DNA from 4 places in the Bradyrhizobium sp. GW821-FHT12B03 genome. Region 2 is predicted to be linked to each of the others. Evidence: predicted binding sites of a transcription regulator. Region 2 holds the regulator's gene; each other region holds the start of a gene.
What was found. The regulator LexA, encoded in region 2, represses DNA repair genes until DNA is damaged. The targets are predictions, from matches to a motif close to TGTTCNNNNTGTGTTCNG.
Positions count from the first base shown of each region.

Region 1: AC1RUR_RS29865 (YifB family Mg chelatase-like AAA ATPase) is a predicted target of LexA. The motif match lies at 2,281-2,298, and genes of this name have one in related genera.
Region 3: ruvC (crossover junction endodeoxyribonuclease RuvC) is a predicted target of LexA. The motif match lies at 2,184-2,201, and genes of this name have one in related genera.
Region 4: AC1RUR_RS15620 (DUF3072 domain-containing protein) is a predicted target of LexA. The motif match lies at 2,302-2,319, and genes of this name have one in related genera.

Region 1 is NZ_JBXAQU010000019.1:153,085-156,528, reverse strand. Features, by position in the region: gene AC1RUR_RS29880 (CpaE/TadZ family protein) at 1-868, shown strand, start outside; gene AC1RUR_RS29875 (tetratricopeptide repeat protein) at 972-1,745, opposite strand; gene AC1RUR_RS29870 (PilZ domain-containing protein) at 1,885-2,130, opposite strand; gene AC1RUR_RS29865 (YifB family Mg chelatase-like AAA ATPase) at 2,358-3,444, shown strand, end outside.
Region 2 is NZ_JBXAQU010000018.1:31,071-34,514, reverse strand. Features, by position in the region: gene AC1RUR_RS28415 (molybdopterin molybdotransferase MoeA) at 1-786, shown strand, start outside; gene lexA (transcriptional repressor LexA) at 963-1,664, shown strand; gene AC1RUR_RS28405 (hypothetical protein) at 1,852-2,055, shown strand; gene AC1RUR_RS28400 (hypothetical protein) at 2,247-2,678, shown strand; gene AC1RUR_RS28395 (GAF domain-containing protein) at 2,913-3,444, shown strand, end outside.
Region 3 is NZ_JBXAQU010000006.1:159,953-163,396, reverse strand. Features, by position in the region: gene AC1RUR_RS14200 (methyl-accepting chemotaxis protein) at 1-1,060, opposite strand, end outside; gene AC1RUR_RS14195 (YebC/PmpR family DNA-binding transcriptional regulator) at 1,280-2,026, shown strand; gene ruvC (crossover junction endodeoxyribonuclease RuvC) at 2,232-2,759, shown strand; gene ruvA (Holliday junction branch migration protein RuvA) at 2,902-3,444, shown strand, end outside.
Region 4 is NZ_JBXAQU010000007.1:65,700-69,143, reverse strand. Features, by position in the region: gene AC1RUR_RS15650 (HWE histidine kinase domain-containing protein) at 1-701, shown strand, start outside; gene AC1RUR_RS15645 (hypothetical protein) at 698-919, opposite strand; gene AC1RUR_RS15640 (hypothetical protein) at 1,007-1,342, shown strand; gene AC1RUR_RS15635 (hypothetical protein) at 1,438-1,683, shown strand; gene AC1RUR_RS15630 (hypothetical protein) at 1,791-2,000, opposite strand; gene AC1RUR_RS15625 (hypothetical protein) at 2,019-2,240, opposite strand; gene AC1RUR_RS15620 (DUF3072 domain-containing protein) at 2,356-2,550, shown strand; gene AC1RUR_RS15615 (DUF6496 domain-containing protein) at 2,625-2,885, shown strand; gene AC1RUR_RS15610 (hypothetical protein) at 2,940-3,302, opposite strand.

The DNA.
Region 1 (3,444 bases), on a different contig from region 2:
CTGCAGCCTGTTCTCGGCGTCCGAGGCCATCATCACCGGCCGCGTCATCGCGGTGGTCGGCGCCAAGGGCGGCGTCGGAGCCTCCACCGTCGCGCACAATGTCGCCTGGACCATCGCCCGCGACCTCGCGCTCGATTCCGTCGTGATCGATCTCGACCTTGCCTTCGGCACCGCGAGCCTCGACTACAATCAGGACCCGGTGCAGGGCATCGCCAACGCGGTGCTGTCGCAGGACCGGCCCGACACGGCGCTGATGGAGCGGCTGCTCGCCAAATGCACCGAGCGCCTCAGCCTCTTGGCCGCGCCTGCCACGCTTGACCGGGTCTACGATTTCGGCGCCGAAGCGTTCGATGCGATCTTCGACACGCTGCGCATGACCACACCCTGCATCGTGCTCGACGTTCCCCACCAATGGTCGGGCTGGGCGCGGCGCGCGCTGGTCAATGCCGACGACATCGTGATCGTGGCCGAGCCCGATCTCGCCAACCTCCGCAACACCAAGAACATGCTGACCGTGCTGAAGGCGGCGCGGCCGAACGACCGGCCGCCGCTGTACTGCATCAACCAGGTCGGCATGCACAAGCGCGCGGAGATCGACGTCAAATCGTTCGCCAAGACCATGGAGAGCCAGCCGATCGCGGTGATCCCGTTCGATTCGAAGCTGTTCTCGACCGCGGCCAACAACGGCCAGATGATCGCGGAGGTCTCCAAGAGCCACCGCACCACCGAGCTGTTCCAGAACATGGCGAACCGCCTTGCCGGGCGCGGCGAGGTGAAGAAGCCGAAGCGATCGCTGCTCGGACCGCTCCTGAAGAAGCTGAAGGGCCGGTCCGGTCGCGCCTCCGCCCCGCATCGCAAGGCGTCCTGAGGCAACGCGTTCGGAGGCAAGACGTCCTAGAAGAGGACGTCCTAAGACAAGACGTCCTAAGACAAGTCCTGGGACAAGACGCCTCGGGACGAGACGCGGCGGGTTACTTCTCGGCCCGCTGCTGCTTCTTCGCCAGCAATTGCCGCAGCGCCGCGACCTTGGCCGCGGCCTGGTCCGGCGGCAAATCGGCCTTCACGAGGATTTCAGCCTCGGCCTCGCGGCCTTGCAATCCCAGCACGAGCGCGAGATTGGCACGGATCCGCACATCGTTCTGATTGCGCTGATGGGCGCGGCCGAGCACCTGTTCGGCCCGCGGCAGATTGTTCTGGAGCATGTAGGACAGGCCGAGATTGGACAGAACCTGCGGCTCGTCTGGCACGATCTTTAGCGCGCTCGCGTAATATTGCTGCGCTTCCTCGTTGCGGCCGAGCTGATCGAGCGCCGCCCCCTGCGCCGACAGGATCCGCCAGTCGGGATCCTGAGGCGAATGCGCGCGGCCCAGAACGTCGAACGCCTGCTGGAAATTGCCGTTGTCAGCGAGCGCGCGGCCGTAACCGGCGAGCAGCGCCCTGTTGCTGGGATGGGCGAGCACGGCCTGCTCGAGCACCGCGACCGCCTGGGCGCGCTGGCCGGTCTCGCGCAGCGCCTTGCCGTAGTCGAGCGCAATGCTGGGATCGCTGGGCTTGGCGCGGTAGCGCTCGCGCAGGGCGTCCATGTCCGTCTTGGGATCGGCCTTTGCAGCCGTGTCCGACTTGCCGCCGAGCGCACCGGTGACGTCCTCGACGCCAATGGTCTGACAGCCGCCGAGGGCAAGGACCAGAAACGCGGAAAACAGATATCTCGCCGGGGAAGAGGCAACGGACGAACGCTTGGACATACTCTGATCACTCGGCGACTGATCAGAGATGCTTGCCGATTAACGCTAAAGTCCCGTTAAGGACGCGGATGCTCAGGATCTATTGTTTGAACATGATCTTATCGGAAAACCGCTTCACACTTTTCCGGATCATGTTCGTTCAATCGGTGAATTCGGCACCGAATTCGCAGCCGATGCGCCAGCGCAGGCGACACTGGCGGGAATAGTCCGGCGCGAAGATGATGGTGAATTGCGGCGGCACTTCGAGAAATTCCGCCACCACTTTCACGCCCCCGTCCGAGATATCGGTGATCGTGCAGTCCCGCGGCAGCGACCCCGCGCCAAAATGAATCTTGGCGAGCCGCGTGCACACCCGACGTTCGCTTCTGCGGCGATTTGCAAGCATTTGAATTGTTCACCCGTTAGATCACGGCCCATCCCGCAGCTCTAGAAGTAGCGAACATTCGTTGGAATGTGCTGAGGACAGCCGCTCGCATTCGAGGCGTAGTGTCCGCACCGCGTTTACGGCTGGTTAGGACTTGCACGGCGCCAAATATGTTCCCGTATTGTTCTTGCGGAGATTAGCCGGCTCTGCTACCCTCGATTGTGCAGGAAAGGCAGGCTGGTTCGGGCATGGTTCAGCGGGTTTCTACCGTCGCCTTTGAGGGGATCGAGGCCCGCGCGGTCGACGTGCAGGTGCAGGTTGCGCCGGGCCTGCCGGCCTTTGCCATCGTCGGCCTGCCTGACAAGGCCGTGTCGGAGGCGCGCGAGCGGGTGCGCGCGGCGCTGATCGCTTCGGGCCTGGCGCTGCCGGCGCGGCGGATCATCGTCAATCTGGCGCCGGCCGATCTGCCCAAGGAGGGCAGCCATTACGACCTGCCGATCGCACTCGGGCTGATGGCGGCAATCGGCGCGATCCCGCCGGATGCGCTGACCGGTTTCACGGTGCTCGGCGAGCTCGGGCTCGACGGCTCGATCGCGCCGGTGGCCGGCGTTCTTCCCGCCGCGATCGGCGCCAATGTACGCGAGGAAGGCTTGATCTGTCCGGCGTCCTGCGGCTCCGAAGCGGCGTGGGCGAGCCCGGACATTCAGATCATCGCGGCAAGTTCGCTGATCCAGATCGCCAACCATTTCAAGGGCACCCAGGTGCTGTCGCGGCCCTCGCCGAAAGTGCACGAGGTCGCCGCCTCCACGCTCGACCTGCGCGACATCAAGGGCCAGGAGAGCGCCAAGCGGGCGCTGGAGATCGCGGCCGCCGGCGGCCATCACCTCTTGATGATCGGCGCACCCGGCGCCGGCAAATCGATGCTGGCGGCGCGCCTGCCCTCGATTCTGCCGCCGCTGTCGCCGGGCGAGCTGCTGGAGGTCTCGATGATCGCCTCGGTCGCCGGCGAGATCCAAGGTGGTGCGCTGACGGCGCGGCGGCCATTCCGCTCGCCGCATCATTCCGCCAGCATGGCCGCGCTCACCGGCGGCGGCATGCGCGCAAAACCCGGCGAGATCTCGCTGGCGCATCAGGGCGTGCTGTTCCTCGACGAGCTGCCGGAGTTCGATCCGCGCGTGCTGGATTCGCTGCGCCAGCCGCTGGAGAACGGCGAGGTCTCGGTGTCCCGCGCCAATCATCGCGTCACCTACCCTGCCCGCTTCATGCTGGTCGCGGCGATGAATCCCTGCCGCTGCGGCAACGCCTTCGAGCCCGGCTATGCCTGCAAGCGCGGCC
Region 2 (3,444 bases):
GACGTGCTGCTGCGCAAGGGTATCAGGCTCACCGAGCGCGACCTCGCCCTCACCGCCGGGATGAACCACCCGCACCTGCCCGTCCGTCGCCGCCCGAAGGTTGCGATCCTCGCCACCGGCGACGAGCTGGTGATGCCGGGCTCAACGCCGGGTCCCGGCCAGATCGTCTATTCCAACGGCTATGCCCTGCACGCCCTCGCCCGCCAGGAGGGCGCAGATACCATCGACCTCGGTGTGGCCGCCGATACGCTGGCAGCCACCACGGCCGGCATCCGCCGTGCCCGCGAGAGCGGCGCCGACATCCTGATCACCACCGGCGGTGCCTCGGTAGGCGACCACGATCTGGTCCAGCAGGCGCTGAGGGACGAAGGTATCGCGATGGCGTTCTGGAAGATCGCGATGCGGCCGGGCAAGCCGATGATGCACGGGCGGTTGGGGCCGATGCGCGTGATCGGCCTGCCCGGCAATCCCGTGTCCTCCTATGTGTGCGCCTTCCTGTTCATGGTGCCTCTGATTCGCGCTCTGTCGGGCCAACAGATGATTCATCACCGTCGCGAGCGCGCCGTGCTCGGCCGCGATGTCGGAGCCAATGACCAGCGCGAAGACTATCTGCGCGCGCGCCTGGAGCGCCGCGACGACGGCACGCTCGTCGCCCTTCCCGTCAATAACCAGGATTCCTCGCTGCTTGCGAATCTCGCTGCGGCACAGGCACTTCTCGTGCGCGCGCCGTTCGCGCCGAAGGCCGAGGCCGGCTCGCCTTGCGAGGTGCTGCTGCTGCCCGTCTGAACGCTGCGGACACGTGCGTTCCGCGAACTTTGTCGCGTTCACGGTAAATTAAGCAGTTGCGGAACATGTATCGAACATATAGTGTCCGTTCATGATTTGTTTCGAGCATCTAGCGGCTTATCGCTGAATTGAACGTCTCGGAATCGAACGACATCAACCGGGGGACTTTGGTCGAGATGCTAACGCGCAAACAATACGAGCTTCTGCGGTTCATCAGTGAGCGTCTGAAGGAAAGCGGCGTGCCGCCCTCCTTCGACGAGATGAAGGACGCGCTCGACCTGCGCTCGAAATCGGGCATCCATCGCCTGATCACCGCACTGGAGGAGCGTGGCTTCATTCGGCGACTGCCCAATCGCGCCCGCGCGATTGAAGTCATCAAGCTGCCCGAGCTCCAGGCCGCCGCCGGCAGTCGTCGCGGCTTCACGCCGAGCGTCATCGAAGGCAATCTCGGCAAGGTGCGAACGAGCTCCAGCGCGCCCGTGGACGACGGCGAGCGCCCCGTCGCGGTACCTGTCATGGGCCGCATCGCGGCCGGCACGCCGATCGAAGCGTTGCAGACCCGCAGCCACACGATCAGCGTACCGCCTGACATGCTCGGCTCGGGCGAGCATTACGCGCTCGAAGTGCGCGGCGATTCGATGGTCGAAGCCGGCATCCTCGACGGCGACATGGCGCTGATCCAGCGCAACGAGACTGCCGACACCGGCGACATCGTCGTGGCGCTGATCGATGACGAGGAGGCAACGCTGAAGCGCTTCCGCCGCCGCGGCGCCTCGATTGCGCTCGAGCCCGCCAATGCGGCCTATGAGGTCCGCATCCTGCCGCCCAATCGGGTGAAGATTCAGGGCAAGCTGATCGGCCTTTACCGGAAGTACTGAACCGTCCGCGCGGCGGCAGTCGGCAACCACACCCGAGCAATTGGAGCGGACGATTGTCCGCTCCGGCTGGATAGTCTTTCTGGTTTTGCACAGATTATCCGGCCACCTCTCCAGCGCTAGATCCTCGGCGCGCCGCAACGAAGCACTCATCGCTTCGCGGGCCTGTGCGCAAACCGGGGAGACAACCATGCGCAAGATCGTCTTGAGCACAGTCACGATAGCGCTGATCGCAGCATCGGCGTCGCAAGCCTTCGCTGCTCCATCGCACCATTCCCGCAAGACGTCGCCGGCAATGACCAGCGAACAATTCCGCAATGCCCGCAACGCCGTCGCGCAGCCGTCGCAACCGGTCTGGCCGTATTCAGGCTGGTCGGCACCTGCTGGTCGCTGACGGAGAAGCACGCGAAATGCACGGGAGTGGGCTTTGTTCCCAATGCATTTGAAAAAGATATTGTGATGGCAGCCTGCGGACCCAAGCCGCAGATTTGCCTACAACCAAGCAGAGCTTGGGGGCTTCCACTCTGATAGAGGCCTGCGCCTCGGAAGAGACGCGGGTTGCTATCTCCGAATGAGGAGCACCCGATGTGTGACTACAGCCTGCACGCCGTCGCGACGCGCCCCGCAGAGGTCGGCGAGACGATCGTCACGACAACCTTCCGTGGCACCTCGACGCGTGGCTTCGCCTCCGAGGCCGACATGTCCGTCGCGGTCTGCCTGCTGCCGGGAACGGAGCTCGCCTTCGCCGACAACGTCCGCTACGACAATCGCTGGATCTGGACGCGCACGATCAACTCACGCGTCGGCAAGTTCGGCAAGATCGATCCGCACATTCCCGATCGTCATCACGACGCGATCGAATTCCCCGACGGCAAATACGTGCTGGTGACCCAGCTGGTCGAAGGCCAGCGCGCGACCGTGCTGCAATTGCCGGTGACCCAGCCGGTCGGCGAGCGCGAACACAAGCCGCAGATCATCGCCGACAGGCCGACGATCACCCGCCTGCCGATCGGTTGAGATAGCGCCCCCGGCCCACGGGTCGGAGCCAGGATTGAAATTGCCATCGCCGGCCGTGGCCGGCGAGATGGTGTGGTTTGTGTCCCGAGAATCCAGTCCGCCGAGATCTGCCCCGCACCTCCCCGTCGCACGAAGTTTGCGCGGCCCTGCCTGAATTTTGAACGCCCGTTCCGCAGGCAAATGGCCGATGCTGTCTCGGCTGGTGTCTTGGGCATGAGGCGGCGGGCACGGTCGATGAAAACCTTCATTCGGGTCGTTGAACTCTGGGTGCCTGACCGGACGCGCACGCGGCTGGAATTCGGCGGCGGCCTCTACGGCGAAGGCCTGTCCGCGTTCAAGGCCGTGAGCGAGGATTTGCGCTTCGGATACGACGAGGGCCTTCCCGGCAAGGCCTGGGCCAGCGGCCACCCCGTGATCCTCACCAAGTTCGCCAACTCCTATTTCAAGCGGACCGATCAGGCGCTCGCGGCTGGCCTCACCTGCGGCGTCGCGGTGCCGGTATTCTCAGGCGAATTCCTGCAGGCCGTCATGGTGCTGTTCTGCGGCGACGACGAGGCGCATGTCGGCGCGATCGAGCTCTGGCACAACGACCCTGACATCTCCCACGAGATGGGGCTCGTCGACGGCTACTATGGCACCGCCGAGATGTTCGAGTTCAACTCCCGCCACACCAGGTTTCCGCGCGGCTTCGGCCTGCCCGGCCGCACCTGGAAAGCGGGCCTGCCGCTGATCATCAAGGACCTGCACAACGCCCGGAGTTTTCTGC
Region 3 (3,444 bases), on a different contig from region 2:
CAGCGCCGCCGATCAGCAGGCTATCCATCGAGATTTCGTAGACCGGCATCACGCCGCGCGCGGTTTCGAATTTGAGATGGCAGGGCAGCCGCTCGGTCTTGCGGCGGTCGTCGTGCTCGCTCTGGCGCAGCAGCACCGCGCAGCGCGATTTCAGCTTCTGTGCGAAGGTGGTGACCGCCTTGCCGGCGCTGGCGACGTGCTCGCCGTGGCTCTCGGCGGCCTTGGTCGCGGCGTCGATCTCGGCCGCGCTCTGGCCGACCGAGACGATGAACTCGGAGGCGCTGGCGGCGTTGCCGGAGACTTCGCTCGTGGTGGCGTTCTGCTCGGCGACCGCGCCATTGACGGTCTCGAACACCGGGCGGATCGCCTCGATCGCCTGCGAAATGCGGTGCACGGCATCGGCCGAGCCGGCGGCGTCGCGCTGGAGCGCGTCGATCTTCTTGGTGATCTCTTCCGTGGCGCCCTGGGTCTGGACCGCGAGTGCTTTCACTTCGGTCGCGACGACCGCAAAGCCCTTGCCGGCTGCGCCGGCGCGCGCGGCCTCGATGGTCGAGTTGAGTGCGAGCAGCGTCGTCTGCCGCGCGATCTGCGCGATCAGATTGACGACGTTGCCGATGGCGGCGGAGGATTCGCGCAGACGGTCGACATTGGCGCGGGCTTCCTGCGCCGCGGCGCTGGCCTCGTCGGCGAGCTTGCCGGCCGCGCGGACCTGCGCGCCGATGCCTTGCGCGGACTGGGTGAACTTGTCGGCGGCATGGGCAAAGGTGGATGCGGTCGACTGCGCGGCGTTGGTGCGGCCGGTCAGGGCGTCGGTGCGGTCGCGAATGGCCGCAAGTGTCGTGGCGGTCGCCTCGGCGCCGCCGGCCACTGAATTGGCGGCGCGCTCGAGCTGGCGAATCATCGCGCCCAGCTCGAGTTCCAGCAATTCCAGGATTTCCTTGGCCGAATCGTTTTCGGCGGTCGGCGCGGGCTCGGAATTGGCCGCGGGCTGCGGAGCCGCCGGGGCGGTCGCAGGCGCAGCCATGTCCGGCAGACGCTTCCGAAATAGTCCGAACGCCATCAGCTCTCTCTTGTCGGGGAACGGTCGGACGCTATTTTCGCAGGCCGGAATGAAATCAGGGTTAACAATGCCCGAGATCTAGGCACGGGCCATTACGGTGGCTAACGTTACAGTGCTACCTTGGAGCAGCAGGAGCCCTTTGATTCCGGTGGGTTGGCGGCCTATAAGGCCGCGCTTCCCACGCTCACCCTGTCGGACGATTCCTTTACGAGACCACGCATGGCCGGACATTCCCAATTCAAGAACATCATGCACCGCAAGGGGCGGCAGGATGCCCAGAAGTCGAAGCTGTTCGGCAAGCTGGCGCGGGAAATCACCGTCGCCGCCAAGCTGGGCACGCCCGACCCCGCCATGAACCCGCGCCTGCGCGCCGCCGTGATCGCCGCGCGCCAGGAAAACATGCCGAAGGACAATATCGAGCGCGCCATCAAGAAGGCGCTCGGCAGCGACGGCGAGAACTATGACGAGATCCGCTACGAGGGCTATGGCCCGGGCGGCGTCGCCGTCATCGTCGAGGCGCTGACCGACAACCGCAACCGCGCCGCCTCCGACATCCGTTCCTTCTTCACCAAGTCGGGCGGCAATCTCGGCGAAACCGGCTCGGTCTCCTTCATGTTCGACCGCACCGGCATCATCGAATATGACCGCAGCGTCGCCTCCGACGACGCGGTGCTGGATGCCGCGATCGAGGCCGGCGCCGACGACGTGATCTCCGGCGAAGGCGGTCACGAGATCTACGCCTCGACCGAAAGCTATCGCGACGTCGCCAAGGCGCTGGAAGCCAAGTTCGGCGAGCCGCGCAAGGCCGCGCTGATCTGGAAGCCGCAGAACACCGTGTCGGTCGACGACGAGACCGGCGAGAAGCTGCTCAAGCTGATGGACCTGCTCAACGAGCACGACGACGTCCAGCAGGTCTACGCCAATTTCGAGGTGTCGGATGCGCTGATGGCGAAGATGGGCGGCTGACGCCGTTCTCGTGTCCCGGACGCGCTGCCGCGTGAAACGCTGCTGCGCAGAGCCGGAACCCATCGTTCTCCAGGCATCGCTGGCAAAATGGGCCCGGTTCAGCGCCGCACCGCTTTGCGCTGCGTCGCGCCCGAGACGGCCTTTCCCCTGTTACTTCCGTTCTGTTTCTGTTTCGCTCCAGGCAGCCAGCCGCTATCACTGGCCCATGACTGCGCTTCCGATTCGTGGCCCCGTTCGTATCATCGGCATTGATCCCGGCCTGCGCCGTACCGGCTGGGGCGTGATCGAAGCCGAGGGCAACCGCCTGATCTACGTCGCCTGCGGTTCGGTGGAACCGCCGGACGATCTGCCGCTGTCCGGCCGCCTGCTCGCGATCCATGAAGGGCTCGCGGCCATCCTGTCCGATCACAAGCCGATGGAAGCCGCCGTCGAGCAGACCTTCGTCAACAAGGACGGCGTCGCGACGCTCAAGCTCGGCCAGGCCCGCGGCGTCGCCATGCTGGCGCCCGCGATGTTCGGCATCAGTGTCGCCGAATACGCGCCGAACCAGGTCAAGAAGACGGTGGTCGGCGCCGGCCACGCCGACAAGCAGCAGATCGCGATGATGCTGAAGATATTGCTGCCGAAGGCCGAGCCGCCGTCCGCGGACGCTGCCGACGCGCTCGCCATCGCCATCACCCACGCCCATCATCGCCAGAGCACCGCGCTCAGGCTGAAGGTGGTGGGAATATGATTGATCGTCGCGTATCACCGCCGTCATGCCCGGGCTTGTCCCGGGCATCCACGTTCTTTCTTGCTGGTATCGAACACGTGGATGGCCGGGACAAGCCCGGCCATGACGAAACAGGAGTGTCTGCCGCGCCCGAGGTCTCGATATGATCGGCAAGCTGAAGGGCCTGATCGATTCCTACGGCGAGGATTACGTCGTCCTCGACGTCGGCGGCGTCGGCTACCAGGTGCATTGCTCGGCGCGCACGTTGCAGCATCTGCCCTCGCCCGGCGAGGCGACCGTGCTCTCCATTGAGACTTATGTTCGAGAAGATCAAATAAAACTGTTCGGCTTCCGCACCGACCAGGAGCGCGAATGGTTTCGCCTGCTCCAGACCGTGCAGGGCGTCGGCGCCAAGGTCGCGCTCGCCGTGCTCGGCACGCTGGCGCCTTCCGATCTCGCCAATGCCATTGCGCTCCGCGACAAGGCCGCGGTGGCGCGTACGCCCGGCGTCGGCCCCAAGGTCGCCGAGCGCATCGTCACCGAGTTGAAGGACAAGGCGCCGGCCTTCGCCAATGTCGATCCGGCGGTCGTGCATCTCGCCGGCGCCGTCGACGACCAGCGCGCGCCGCGCCCGGTGGCGGATGCGATCTCGGCGCTGGTCAATCTCGGCTACGGCCAGCCGCAGGCGGCGGCCGCGATCGCGTCG
Region 4 (3,444 bases), on a different contig from region 2:
GCGTGGTGCGCGTCAGCGGTGTCACCGTGGACATCACCGAACGCAAGCGGGCCGAGGAGCGGCAAAATCTCCTGGCGCGGGAGGTCGATCATCGCGCCAAGAATGCGCTGGCGCTGGCGCAATCGATCGTGCGCCTCACCCGCGCCGACGAGGTCAAGGCCTATGTCAACGCCGTCGAGGGGCGCATCAACGCGCTGGCGCGCGTGCACACGATCCTGTCGCTGTCGAGCTGGCAGGGCGCCGAACTCTCGAAGCTGATCGACGAGGAGCTTGCGCCCTATTCGCTCGGCGGCCAGATCAAGCTCGCAGGTCCCGAAGTTCAGCTGGTGCCGGCGACCGCCCAGACGCTGGCGCTGGCGCTGCACGAGCTTTTCACCAACTCGGCCAAGTATGGCGCGCTCTCGACGCGGTCGGGCCGGCTCTTGATCGGCTGGCGGGTCGAGGACGACCACCTCACGCTGACCTGGGAGGAATCCGGCGGTCCGCTGGTGAGGACGCCGAAATCTCGCGGCTTCGGCACGCGGAGCCTGCTTGCGAGCGTCGAGTCCCAGCTCGGCGGACAGGCGCAATTCGATTGGCGCTCCGAAGGCCTGTTGTGCCGCCTGGATGTGCCGTTGACCCGCAAGACCGCAGCCACGGCAGCAGCGCAGGGCAAGTTCGACGCCGCCACGTCTCTCGCGCTCCAGCGCGCGTCGGGTTAACCCGACGCGGCGACCTTCATGCGCTGCACCGACCGAGGTTCAACGGCGACGCGCCCTTCGAGCCAGGCTTCCGTTTGTGCGAGATCGCGCAACGCCATCGCATAGCGGCGGGCCGCGCTTCGCTCGGCACCGCGCGGCAGCTTGCGCGCCTTGCGCAGCATATCGGCCGCCGCGTTACGGTAGGCCAGCGAGCGATAGAGAAAGACAACCTTACCCATATCGAATGTTCCCGTGTTGACGCGTCGATGGTCGCAAGGTCGGCATGAACGTCGGATGAAGCCCGACGTGACAATTCGTTCATGCGAATGGAACCGGCAACTCACCGGGTGCGTTGCACGGATGATCGAGGCGGTTCCATGCGAGCGAAAAAGTCGCCGAAAAATTCGCCAGGTAAAAATTCGCGAAGCCTGGTCTCTGCCACCGGCATCGTCACGATCATGACGCATGCGATGATGGGCGCGGCGCTCGGCCTCGCCTTCGGGCTCGCGCTCATTCTATCCAACCCGACGGTCGCAAATTTGCTGAACCATGGCGGAGATTCGGCCGCTGCCGTTTTCGTCGTCACGCTCGTGACGACGTTCGCGATCGGCGCGATGCTCACAGGTATCGTGTTCATGATCACCGAGGACAAGGAATCTTGAACCGCGCGTGAAACCTGGGAGCTGCTTTGCCGGGAACTCCTGTGGCGGATGGCAGTTGGCTGCCTGCGTCATTTTAACTCAGGGAGTTCCCACGCATGAAGACGACCAAGCTCGCCCTCGCCATGATGTTGGCCACCGGCCTCGCCGCCGCCCCGTTCGCCGCGCAGGCGAAGTCGCACAAGGCGAAACACGAATCCTCGACGTCCTCCTCGTCCTCGCAGACGACGGGTGCGAATACGAAATCCAAGAGCGCCGATCCCTCCGGTCAGGGCGGCTCCGGCCCCGGCTCCGACCAGGGCGGCACCATGACCAACAACAAGGGCACGACCAACGCGAAGTAGGCGCGCCGCCGTCCATCGAAGGCCCCGCGATTGCGGGGCCTTCTCGCTTTGGTGTTCGATTTGATGTTCGATCCAACCCTTCTCACGCCGCGTCGTCGGCGCACGCTTTAGCTGCGCCGGATGTCAGGGATGTTCAGGTCGCCGCCTGCCGCGTTCGTCTTCACGAGATGATCGAGCTGCGCCCGCTTGCGTGCGATCAGGAGTTGGGCCGCAGCATCGTCGAGACCCTCGCGCTGCAACTGCCGGATTGCAGACCCCAGTTCGAGGATCTCGGCGCGCAGTCTCAAGATCCGGTACGTGTCCGGGTCTTCCTCCATGGCACGCTCGCAAATGTCTCAGCGGCGCGCGATTGCGCGCACGGGATCAGCGGCTTTCTTCAGGGAACGAAGACGTACCCGATCGCGAACATCCGGCAGGACGTCACCACCGCCAGCCGCCTTCCATTCGCCGATCAGCAAATTGACTTTCCGGCGCAGAGCCATCTGCGCGAGGGCCTTTTCTGTGCAGTCGCGATCGCGATCGACGAGGTCGCGCACGGATGCCTCGACGTCGGCCATCTCCAACCTCAAGGCACTGATTTTACGTCGAATTTCATTAATTCTGTTGTCCATGGCTTGTTAGAACAAAATAAGAACATATAGTCAAGTGACGATTTCAGGATGGAGAGGCCAGATGCAGGTTCAAGGTAAATACGACGCCAGGCTTTTTCTCGCGGAGCAGATGACGAGGGCGCAAGGCCTGAGGTTGAAGCGGCTCAGCGAGGAGGCCTATCAGCCCACGCAATACAATCGCGACCTGTCTTTCACCGAAGCGGCGCGCCGCATCCAGGTGCTGGAAGCCGAGATCGAATTGGCGAACTCCTTCTAAAGGGGCACAGCCTGCACATTTGGAACGTTGCGTAACCGGTGCTGTTTCTCTCGCCTAGCCGAGGGAGAGAGTTGATGGCACGCAAGGCAACAAAGCGCCGCTACTCGCGCAGCGCCGGCAGCGATGTCGAGCGCGAGATGCGACGCTACAAGAAGGGTACCGCAAGAAGCGGCCCCGGCGGCCGTGGCGGACGGGTGAAGAGCCGCAAGCAGGCGATCGCGATCGGCCTGTCGGAGGCGCGCAAGAAAGGCAAGAAGGTCCCGAAGAAGGCATCGAGGCGGACGGCGGCCAGGAAGACGACGACGAGGAAGACCGCCAAGAAAACGTCAAAGTGAACGTCGAAGAGAACGTCGAAGCGCAAATCCGCCAAGCGATAGTGGCAACCGGCGTTAGATCATGCTGCCCGGCATGAAGCAGCGGATGGCAATTCCGAACGCAGTCTTCACCGGCCACACCATGGTGCGGCCGACACGGTTCGGCTCGGTGATGACGGCTTCATCGGGCACATCGACCCACTGCCCATCGAGGCGTACGCGATAGTGCCCGTCATGCGACTCCCAATCGGGATCCGAGACGGCAAATCCGTCGGCGTCCGAGCAGCACGGGCCGAGATGGCTGCGCAGACTGTCGAACCAGGGCTTGAGCGGCGAGTCGGCGTAGCGGCCGTCATCGCGCCCCAGGGCGCTTCCAGCCGACAGCACGAGCGGCGCCACCAGCAGCGCACGTCTCAGCGAGAACTTCAATCGATCCATGTCGGCACCGATCAAATACGAACCACCGGCCGGTTCCACAAAACGGCCGCGCGTCCGAAGTTCCACTCTTGCAACTCGCCCGGGCGTCTTCATTGCCGCCAAGGCCCTACGCGACTCCGAACTCTGACCAGCGAACGCGGCT